DNA from 3 places in the Arthrobacter sp. TmtSoilC48 genome. Region 3 is predicted to be linked to each of the others. Evidence: riboswitches for the same ligand, from Rfam matches in the RefSeq annotation. Region 3 holds a riboswitch; each other region holds the start of a gene.

Region 1 (3,266 bases), 440 kb from region 3:
ATCGCTGGATAGTCTTGGACCATGAGCACTTCCTTGGACGATAATGCTCGCATCCAGCGACTCTCTTCGGAGCTGCTGGGGGCCATGGCGTACGGCGAGCTCTCCGCGTTTGGCCGGCTGTCTTTCGACTCGCGGTACGCTCCCAACCTCCATGACAGGGCAGTACTGGCAAAGATCGCCGTCGGCGCTTACGGAAACTTCGCCTTGATCAGCAGCCGGCTCTCGGAGATGGGACTCGATGCCGAAGAAGCCATGCTTCCGTTCCAGCGCTCGTTTGACCACTTCCACGAGCGAACAAAGCCAGCGGACTGGTTTGAATCCGTCATGAAGGCCTATGTGATCGACACCGTGTCATCGGACTTCTACCGCATGGTCGCGTCGTTCCTTGACGGCGGGACGCAACTCTTTGTCCAGAAGGTGGCCTCCGCCGACCAAGCCACGGAAGTTTTACGCATCCTCCTGCGAAGGGCCCTGTCTGATGACCCCCGCCTGGCGTCGCGCCTGGCTTTGTGGGGCCGCCGCCTGGTCGGTGAAGCCCTGACGCAAGCACAACGCGTAGGCATGGAACATCCCCAGCTGGGACCGCTGCTCAAGGGCGGCGGGGATGCACGCAATGCAGTCAAGGCCCTCACCGCTGAGCTGGCGGAGCGGCATGGGCGACGCATGTCCGGGCTGGGGCTCACGGCTTAGGACACTTTCGAATATCCTCCGCAGCAGCCAAGGCGCCGGGGTGGTTATCCGGCGTCGAGCGCTTCCAGCAAGGTCTTGGCCGCCGCCGTCGGGTCCTCCGCCTCAGTGATGGCACGTACCACCACGATCCGGCTGGCTCCGGCTGCAACCACCTGTTCAACATTGGTGAGGTCTATGCCGCCGATGGCGAACCAGGGGAGGAGGACGCCGCCTACGGTCTCCTCATCCGCGCGCTTTACGGCTTCCGCGGCATATGTGACCAGGTCCAGCCCAACTGCTTCACGGCCTGGCTTTGTGGGCGTTGCCCACACCGGGCCAACACAGAAATAATCCAGTCCGCTCCTGCCGGGGGAGGCAGCTATCGCGGCGTCAACCTGGTCCGGGGTATGGGTGGACAGGCCGATGACCGTGCGGTCGTGGAGGAGGTGCCGTGCAGCGCGTAACGGGATGTCTTTTTGGCCGATATGGAACACCGGAGCCCCGGAAATACTGGCAACATCGGCGCGGTCGTTGACGGCCCACAGCCTTCCGTGCCGCTGGGCAACGTTGTGCAGGACCTCCAGGACCTCAAGCTCCTCGGCGGCCTCGAGCGTCTTGTCGCGAAGCTGGATGATGTCGACGCCGCCCTCAAACGCGGCGTCGACGAAGTCTTCGAAATCGCCCTGGCGTTTGCGGGCATCAGTGCACAAGTAAAGGCGGGCAGTGGTGTGGACATCATGCTGGGTCATGGAAACCAGAGTAGTTCCTCTAAACTGGGCACGTACTGCGGGAGCCGTGACAGCGTCATATGACCGTCCGGCTGAGAGGGCTTCAGCGCCGACCGCTTGACCTGATCCGGCTAATACCGGCGTAGGGAAGGAAACATATGGCAGAATCCCGCCAAATCCCCTTGCAGGCAGACGTGGCAGTCATTGGTGGTGGCGTCATCGGCCTTGGCATCGCCCACGAAGCCCGCCGTCAGGGCCGCTCTGTGGTCCTCATTGATCCCACTCCCGCAGCGGGTGCGACGTTCGCTGCCGCCGGAATGCTGGCTCCGGTCAGTGAACTCCACTACCAGGAGGAAGACCTCCTGGAACTCATGCTGGAATCCTCCCAACTGTGGCCGGCTTTCGTCCGGAGCGTCCACGGCAGCGAATCAGCCGCCGGATACCGCACGACGTCGACAATCGCCGTTGGTGCGGACGCCGCCGACCGCCGTGCGCTGGCAGACCTCCGCACGGTCCAGCAGGCCGCGGGGCTGCGCGTGGAGCCACTGTCTTTGCGTGAAGCGCGCGAGCGCGAGCCTTTGCTCAGCCCCGGGATTTCCTGTGCCTTCGACATACCGGCCGATCACCAAGTGGATCCGCGGCGCCTTGCACGATGCCTCCTGGACGGGTTATCAGCCCACGGACCAAGTGACGCAACCTGGGTTTCCGGAGCGGAGGACGGTTTCGCCCTGCCGTTCCAAGCGTCCCGTTTGCTCTGGGACGGGGAACGCGTCTGCGGGGTCCAGCTCGATTCGGGCGCCGGGCGCGTTGTTTGGGCCTCAGAGACTGTGCTCGCCTGCGGGCTGGATGCAGCCAGGATCGGCGGTCTCCCCGAGGGTCTCAACCTGCCCCTGCGGCCCGTTTACGGCGACATTCTCAGGCTGCGCGTTCCCCAACACCTCCAGCCGCTGCTCACATCCACCATCCGGGGCATGGTCCGCGGGGTGCCGGTCTACATCGTCCCCCGCGACGACGGAACGGTGGTGATTGGAGCCACCCAGCGGGAGGACGGGTTGTCTGCGTCCAGCAACGCAGTGTCCGCCGGGGGCGTCTATCAACTCCTGCGTGACGCCCAAGTGTTGGTTCCTGCCGTGGCGGAGCTGGAACTGTTGGAAGCGACAGCCCGTGCACGGCCAGGCACACCGGACAACGCACCCCTACTTGGACGAGTTACCGGGCCCGGGGGCACCATCGACGGTCTCGTGATCGCCACCGGGTTCTTCCGCCACGGCGTTCTCTTGACGCCTGTGGCCGCCAAAATCGTAGGCGGACTGATCAGCGGCCCAGCCGACCCCCGATGGTCCATTTTCCGGCCTGATCGATTTACGGCAACTCAGGATCACCTCCTCCAACCAGCAATCAAGGACACACCATGAACATCAAACTCAACGGCTCCGAACACGCCGTGGCGGACGACGCGTCCGTGAGCACACTCGTCAGTGCCATCACAGGCCGCGCGCTGGACCACCGGGGACAGGCAGCCGACGGCGGCAAGCTGGGTGTCGCCGTCGCACGTAATTCGGAGGTTGTGCCGCGCAGCCAATGGGCAGCGACTGCGCTCGCCGATGGAGACGAACTCGAACTCGTAACCGCAGTCCAGGGAGGCTGAAAAATGACCGCAGCAAAAACTGACGTGAGCACTGACGCTTTGGTGATCGACGGCGTCGAATTCGGCTCCCGCCTGATCATGGGTACCGGTGGTGCGCCGAGCCTGGACGGGTTGGGAGCAGCCCTCCTGGCTTCAGGAACGGAATTGACCACTGTTGCGATGCGCCGATACTCACCGGCCGAGACAGGTTCATTGTTCCAGCTCCTGGTGGACCACAACAT
Region 2 (3,266 bases), 1.4 Mb from region 3:
TTCCACTTGAACGGGTCGATTCCAGCTCCCTCGGAAAGCTCGACGGCGGCACTCACCTTGCCATCAACCGGCGCCAGAAGGCCGGCCAAGGTGAGCGCAAAAGTAGATTTGCCGGCACCGTTCGGACCCGTGATGGTGAGTGCCTGGCCAGCCCGTACTTGTGCACTGATACCCGATTGCACGGGGACGGGTGGGATGGTTTTGAAGCGGCGACGGCGCGACTTCTCACGGGAGACAGCCAGATCCTGTGCCACCAGGAGGAGTTGGGCGGTGGATTCATGGCCGCCCAACTCCTGACTTGTGCTCCTGCGGGCGCGAGTAGCCGGAACGTACCCGGGCACCCACACTCCCGCTGCCATCAACATGGTGCGGGCCTCTGTGAGCACCTGATCCGGGGGGCCGTCCAGGAGCACACCGCCCCCGGCCGAGGGTGGCTGGAGGACCACGATCCTGTCCACCAGGTCCTTCCACACGGACACGCGGTGTTCCACCACGACCAAAGTGGCACCGGTCTTGTCCAGGCAGCGCTGCACGGCGTCCCGAACCTCAAGCACGCCCACCGGATCCAGGTTGGCCGTAGGTTCGTCCAGGAGGATCAGCCCGGGCCGCATCGCGAGGATGCCAGCCAACGCAAGGCGCTGCTTCTGCCCGCCGGAGAGGGCCGCCGTCGGGTGATCCAGTGCCAAGCCGCCGCCTGCAGCGGTGCGCAACCCGACGTCGTCGAGCGCTTCATGGACGCGCGCCCAAATTTCTTCCCGGGGAACGGCCAGGTTTTCGGCGCCAAACGCGACATCGTCACCCACCCGGGACAGCACTACCTGGGTTTCCGGATCTTGCTGCATCAGACCTGCGCGGCCGCGCTGTTCGCGGGGAGCAACGCCGTCGATCAACAGCGAGCCGGTCTCGTCGGAATCGTCTTCCTCGTCACCCAGCACACCGGCGAGGGCGTGGAGCAGTGTCGACTTCCCTGCGCCGGATGGACCCAGCAAGAGCACACGCTCGCCGGGCCCGATCCGGAGATCGAGGTCCTGGATGGCGGGTGTGGAACGCCCGGCATGCCGCCATCCCCACCCTTGGGCGGTAATGGCGGCAGGCCGCACCTGGCCGCTGCTTTGCGTGGCAGGCATTAGTTGAAGACGGGCTCCGAAGCAGCCTTCCGCGACGCGAAGGAGCTCAGTACACCGGTTTTGGCCAACCCGCGGGTGGCAACCCAGGACAGCGCGCCAGCGATGATCGCACCGGAGAGCGTGGTGAAGGCGATGTAAGCCAGCTTGTCGATTGCTTCGTAGGCGATGTTCCAGCCCCAAGGCAGGAAGGAATCGTTGAGACCGCAGAAGAGGCCCGAGCCGGCACCTGCGAGGAGTGCAGCGGAGAGGTCGAACTTCTTGTACCGGAACGCAGCGAAGACGAGTTCCGCGCCCAGTCCCTGGAGGACGCCGGAGATGAGGACGGTGGTGCCGTACTGGGAACCCATGATGAGTTCGCCGGTGGCGGCGACGGCTTCGCAGAACAGGGCTGCGCCCGGCTTGCGGATGATGAGCATGCCCAGGACGGCCGGGATCATCCAGCCACCGGCGATCAAACCGGTGAGCGGCGGATACGTGGCGTTCATGGGGATGGATACGATTGCGGCGCCCTGGGACCAGGCCCAGAAGATCACGCCGCCGGCGATGGCAATCAAAGCTGCCACCACGATGTCTACAACACGCCAGTTATAACTGGTTTTCTTCACGCTTGCCGTGGTCATTTTTTCTGCCTCCTGAGGTACAGGAGGGGAAAGTGCTCCCCGGAAACCCCCGGCCGGCCTGCGCCGCCCGGATCCGGACACTCTGAGAAGCTCGACTCCCTTGCGCCGGTACTAACCGGATCAGGTTCGAGGGTCTGCGGCTGTCCGCACTCTCAGCGCCCTCGCGTCACCTGCATCTCTGCAAGGTCCGACGGCGGCGCTCCCCTGTCGTTATTAATCTGCCCTTATGGGCGTGGTTCAGTTTACACCTGTGGGTGTTCGTGGGCTCCTCGGGCTAGTCACAAAGCGGTTGGCTCCCCTTCTCCTGCGTTGCGGGGCCGGCTCTGCGCCCCATTCTCCGGTCTGAGCACGCACACCGGGCCCCACAACAGGACCTGAGACAATGATCCAGCAGGAATCGACGCGGCAAAGGGGTATTTCATGACGGACCTTCCCATTACGGACATGCCAGTTCCCCAACCCCGCCTTGCCGCGAGCGTCATCCTGCTCCGTGACGCACCGGGCGGGCTTGAGGCCTTCGTCCAGCACAGGGTTGCCACCATGGACTTCGCCGCCGGCATGGTGGTCTTTCCGGGCGGCCGGGTTGATGCCGCTGACCAGGATGGATGGGATTACCCTGTCCGGCTGCTGGAACAGCACGCTGCAGACTGGCACCTGAGTTCCATCGCCGTCGATCCTGTACAGGCCCCGGCAAAGTCAGGCATGGTGCTCACCGCTGCCCTGCGGGAAGTTTGGGAGGAGGCCGGACTTCGCCTTGACGCCTCAGACCTTCGCCCCTGGGCAAACTGGGTCACGCCCACGGACATGCCCAAGCGCTTCGACACGTACTTCTATGTAGCCAAGCCTGCTCCGGAAGCAGCACCCCAGCACCAAACCACTGAAGCGTGGCAATCACTCTGGATGCCGGTGGACGGGATCCTGGCGGCTGAGGCGGCCGGTAAATTGCAGCTGATGCCACCCACGTATTACCTGCTCAAGGAAATTTCCGGTCTCGGAACCGTGGATGCCGTCTGGGAAGCCGATCACGATGTTGTTCCTGTCCTGGCACCACGCGGTTCCATGGCAGCTTTCCTCAAGGAACGCGAAAACCGCCGCTAGTCCCAACCCGCCTGTATGTGAGGCTAGGCTGGGGGCATGAACCTCTTTTTCAAGCTGCTGGGTGCCGGAGTAAGCCTTGCAGCCGGATTCGTCGGCACCAAGTTGGTCAACAAGGGCTGGGAAAAGGCCACCGGCAACAAGCCGCCCACGGGCCACGACGATATGGAAACGAGCCTCCGCTCAGCTTTGTCCTTCGCGCTGATTTCGGCCTTCGTCAGTACGCTCATCCAGGTTTTCGCGAGCCGTGGCACCCAGCGTGCCATCGCCCGCTTCGCAAAGACGCACGACATCGTCTAGGCCGGGCACAGCCATCCCGTTGTCTTAGGTCCGGGGTGGAACCCTAAGGATCCGGGGTGGAACCGTCGCCGGCTGCCCTTTGGACAACCGCTTCAAGCTCATCCTTGGTGAGCAGTTCGCGGTG
Region 3 (3,266 bases):
GCTATGCAGAAACCACGGAAATCGAACTCAGGCGAAGAGCCTTGGCGCATCAAAGAAGGCCGTCTCGTAGCGGCAAGAGTGTGTAAAGGCCTCAACCATGGCCTCGCGTTCCTGCGCAGAGGCCTTGAGGGCGGCTGCGTCCGTAAGGTCGATCGCTTTGCGGGTTGCGGCAGCAAACTCCTCGTCGGCGTAGGTCTTCAACCAGTCGGCGTACGGGTGGTCGCCGGGTGCGCCTGCATCCACGTAGGCCGCGTGGAGTTGCCGGCCTACCTCCGCGTACAGCCAGTAACAGGGCAGGATTGCTGCGAGCAACACAGCGTAACTGCCGGACGCGGAAGTGGCCAGGAGGTGGTCCACGTACGACTTGGTCACGGGTCCGGTCTGCGTCGGAGCCGGGCGCGTGCTCAGCCAGTTCCGATGAAGCTCGGACTCGACCTCAAGGCAGGTCTGTGACGCCTTGGCCCAGAAGAGCTGCTCTTCCTCAGTGGGGGCAAGGGCACCGGCGCGGGCCAGAACCCGGGAATAGCCGTTGAGGTAGATGGCATCCTGGGCCAGGTAGTAGTTGAACTCGGGCTCAGGGAGCCTCCCTGACTGCAGGCCCTGGATGAAGGCCAGGCCGTAGATTGCGTCCAACTCCGGCGTGGCTTCCGCCCAAAGTCGCGCGGCAAAATCGCCGGACCGGCCAGCAGGATTCCGTGTCGGCTCCAGATGGTGAAAGTGCTGGATCGGCCCGCTGCCCCTGCCCACGTCGAGCCCGTCGGCCGCAGAAAGGGCCTGCAGCAGCCACGGCTTAACCTCCCGCAGTGACGCTTCCCAGTCACCTCTGCGGGCCTGCACCGTGGCCAATGCCGAGGAGAGCGAACAGCCCGTTCCGTGGCTGTTCCGGGTATCCACGCGGGGACCGGCCACCTCGATAACGTCCTGCCGCAGCAAGCCGCTCGTATTGACCAAGGCATCAGGACATTCCGCTCCTGCCAAATGGCCACCCTTCACCAGGACGGTCGTTCCACATTCGGCAGCCAGACGCTTGCCTTGGTCAAGAGCAGTGGCCCAGTCCGGGGCGTCAGGCTCCCCCAGCAACATAGCCAGTTCGGGAAGGTTGGGGGTAAGGAGATCCGCCAAAGGCAGGAGGCTGCGAAGCGCGGCTTCGGCGTTCCCACGCAGAAGCCGGTCGCCGCTGGTGGCCACCATCACCGGGTCAAGGACCACGACGGCGGGACGCACGTCTTCGAGCCACCTGCGGACTTCGTGGATGACGGACGCGTCACCCAACATCCCGATCTTGACGGCATCAATCTCAATATCGCTGCTGATGGCGTCCAGTTGCTGGCGCAGGAACTCCACGGGCGGAACATGGACTGCACTGACTCCAAGGGTGTTCTGTGCCGTGAGCGCCGTGATGGCAGCCATTCCGTAACCACCGTGCGCAGCAATGCTCTTCAGGTCTGCCTGGATCCCTGCGCCTCCGGACGGATCCGAACCGGCAATGCTAAGCACCCGCGGATGTTGCCGGGCAGCCACGGGTCCGCCAACGCTACCGGCGGGGTCAAGGGGGTAGACAGGGGAACTCGACAATGAAGCCATGATGGACATCCCTTCGCCGGTGCTAACCGGACAGGTTCAACGGGTCTGGATCTCAGCCAGGCCCAGCGCCCGGCACCCCGTGTCAGTTTCCTAGCGTAGCCGGGAAGTCCAGCGGTCCGGGAACCGGCCTGCTTGGGTGCATGGATGTGACTGCCGGCGACAAAAGAGTCCCGCAGTATCCGACGACATCGGATACTGCGGGACTCTTTCAATACGTCATCAGTGCTGACGTGCTTACAACTCCGAAGCTGGAACTCCTACGCCGAGGATGATGGGCTCGTCAGCTGCCTTCTTTTTGGCAGGCTCTTCCGCTGCCGGCGCTTTGGCCTCGTGGGCCGTTCCACCCGCGGCTGCGGCAGTTACCTCGTGGTGCTCCACGCTGGTTTCGTTTGCGGCACCCTGTGCCCTGCTCGCGCTACGGTTCCTTCGGCCTCGACTTCCACGCGAACGCGAAGAACGATCGTTCTGACCGTCGGTGGCCGCAGCACTGGCAGCGGAGGTAGTGGCAGCGGAGGCAGCGGAAGTTTCGGAAGCCGTGGCAGGTCCGGAAACCGTATCCACGGTCTTTTCCTCGGCAGCCGGTGCAGCACCGAGGTGCGAGAACGCCTCCGCCAGCAGGTCCAGGCTCATGGCCGGCTTGCCCGCAGATGGTTCCTCATGGTGCTCCACGAATGGAAGCGCCACTTCTTCGCCGCCGAAGCGCAAAACGGGCGTGGACCGTGCCTCCCGAACCGCTGCTTCATGGCTGGCGGCATCAGCTGCGGCCGCTCCCCCGGCATCGCCGGTTGCCGTATCAGACACGGATTCAGCTGTGTCGTGATGCTGACCGGCTGCGCGTGCCAGTTCCTCCGCGCGGTGAACTTCGTCGTCGTGCAAGTGCGCGGCATGCGCTGCAGCGGCGATGGTGGCAAGAGCCGCCCTGGTCGCCTCGGCCTTCGCCTGGCGAACGGGGTCAACCGACTCCTTGCCACTTGGCGCAGCTACCGGGGCGGCAGCGGTGCTGTGGGTGGAGACTGGTTCCTCGGCTACCGCTCCCCCACCTTTCCCACGGCGACGCTTGCGTTCATTCCGGGCAGCAGGCTGTTGCGGTTCTGTGTGTGGACGGTGGTGCTCGGCGGCAACTACGTTGGCGCGTCGGTGTTCCACGGGCTCATCATGGGTGACGACGCCGCGTCCGGCGCAGTGCTCGCACTGCTCACCGAACACTTCAAGCAAGCCTGTGCCCATGCGCTTGCGTGTCATCTGCACCAGACCAAGCGACGTCACTTCAGCCACTTGGTGCTTGGTGCGGTCACGGCCCAGGCATTCCACCAATCGGCGGAGTACCAGGTCACGGTTGGATTCAAGGACCATGTCGATGAAGTCGATGACAATGATGCCGCCGATATCGCGCAGGCGCAGCTGGCGAACTACTTCCTCGGCCGCTTCAAGGTTGTTCTTGGTGACGGTTTCTTCAAGGTTTCCACCGCTGCCGGTGAACTTACCTGTGTTGACGTCCACCACGGTCATGGCCTCGGTGCGGTCGATGACAAGGGAACCGCCTGACGGCAGGAAGACCTTGCGCTCCAGAGCTTTGTGGATCTGTTCGTCGATCCGCCAGGCCGCAAAAATGTCCTGGTCCTTGGTCCACTTTTCAAGGCGGCCCACCAAATCGGGAGCAACGTAGGTGACGTAAGCCTCAA

The links. Region 3 has a riboswitch for thiamine pyrophosphate ahead of AC6I97_RS11510 (bifunctional hydroxymethylpyrimidine kinase/phosphomethylpyrimidine kinase). Riboswitches for the same ligand answer to the same signal wherever they lie in the genome.
Region 1: another riboswitch for thiamine pyrophosphate. It lies ahead of thiO (glycine oxidase ThiO); the one in region 3 lies ahead of AC6I97_RS11510 (bifunctional hydroxymethylpyrimidine kinase/phosphomethylpyrimidine kinase).
Region 2: another riboswitch for thiamine pyrophosphate. It lies ahead of AC6I97_RS05100 (ECF transporter S component); the one in region 3 lies ahead of AC6I97_RS11510 (bifunctional hydroxymethylpyrimidine kinase/phosphomethylpyrimidine kinase).

What each region holds. Positions count from the first base shown of each region.
Region 1 covers NZ_AP046049.1:2,004,659-2,007,924, forward strand. Annotated here, with positions in the region: gene AC6I97_RS09515 (ferritin-like fold-containing protein) at 22-690, shown strand; gene thiE (thiamine phosphate synthase) at 735-1,418, opposite strand; TPP riboswitch at 1,446-1,563, shown strand; gene thiO (glycine oxidase ThiO) at 1,556-2,812, shown strand; gene thiS (sulfur carrier protein ThiS) at 2,809-3,045, shown strand; gene AC6I97_RS09535 (thiazole synthase) at 3,049-3,266, shown strand, end outside.
Region 2 covers NZ_AP046049.1:1,065,483-1,068,748, reverse strand. Annotated here, with positions in the region: gene AC6I97_RS05105 (ABC transporter ATP-binding protein) at 1-1,127, opposite strand, end outside; gene AC6I97_RS05100 (ECF transporter S component) at 1,127-1,747, opposite strand; TPP riboswitch at 1,827-1,963, opposite strand; gene AC6I97_RS05095 (NUDIX hydrolase) at 2,168-2,845, shown strand; gene AC6I97_RS05090 (DUF4235 domain-containing protein) at 2,882-3,142, shown strand; gene mnhG (monovalent cation/H(+) antiporter subunit G) at 3,186-3,266, opposite strand, start outside.
Region 3 covers NZ_AP046049.1:2,442,530-2,445,795, reverse strand. Annotated here, with positions in the region: gene AC6I97_RS11510 (bifunctional hydroxymethylpyrimidine kinase/phosphomethylpyrimidine kinase) at 28-1,584, opposite strand; TPP riboswitch at 1,576-1,674, opposite strand; gene AC6I97_RS11505 (Rne/Rng family ribonuclease) at 1,819-3,266, opposite strand, start outside.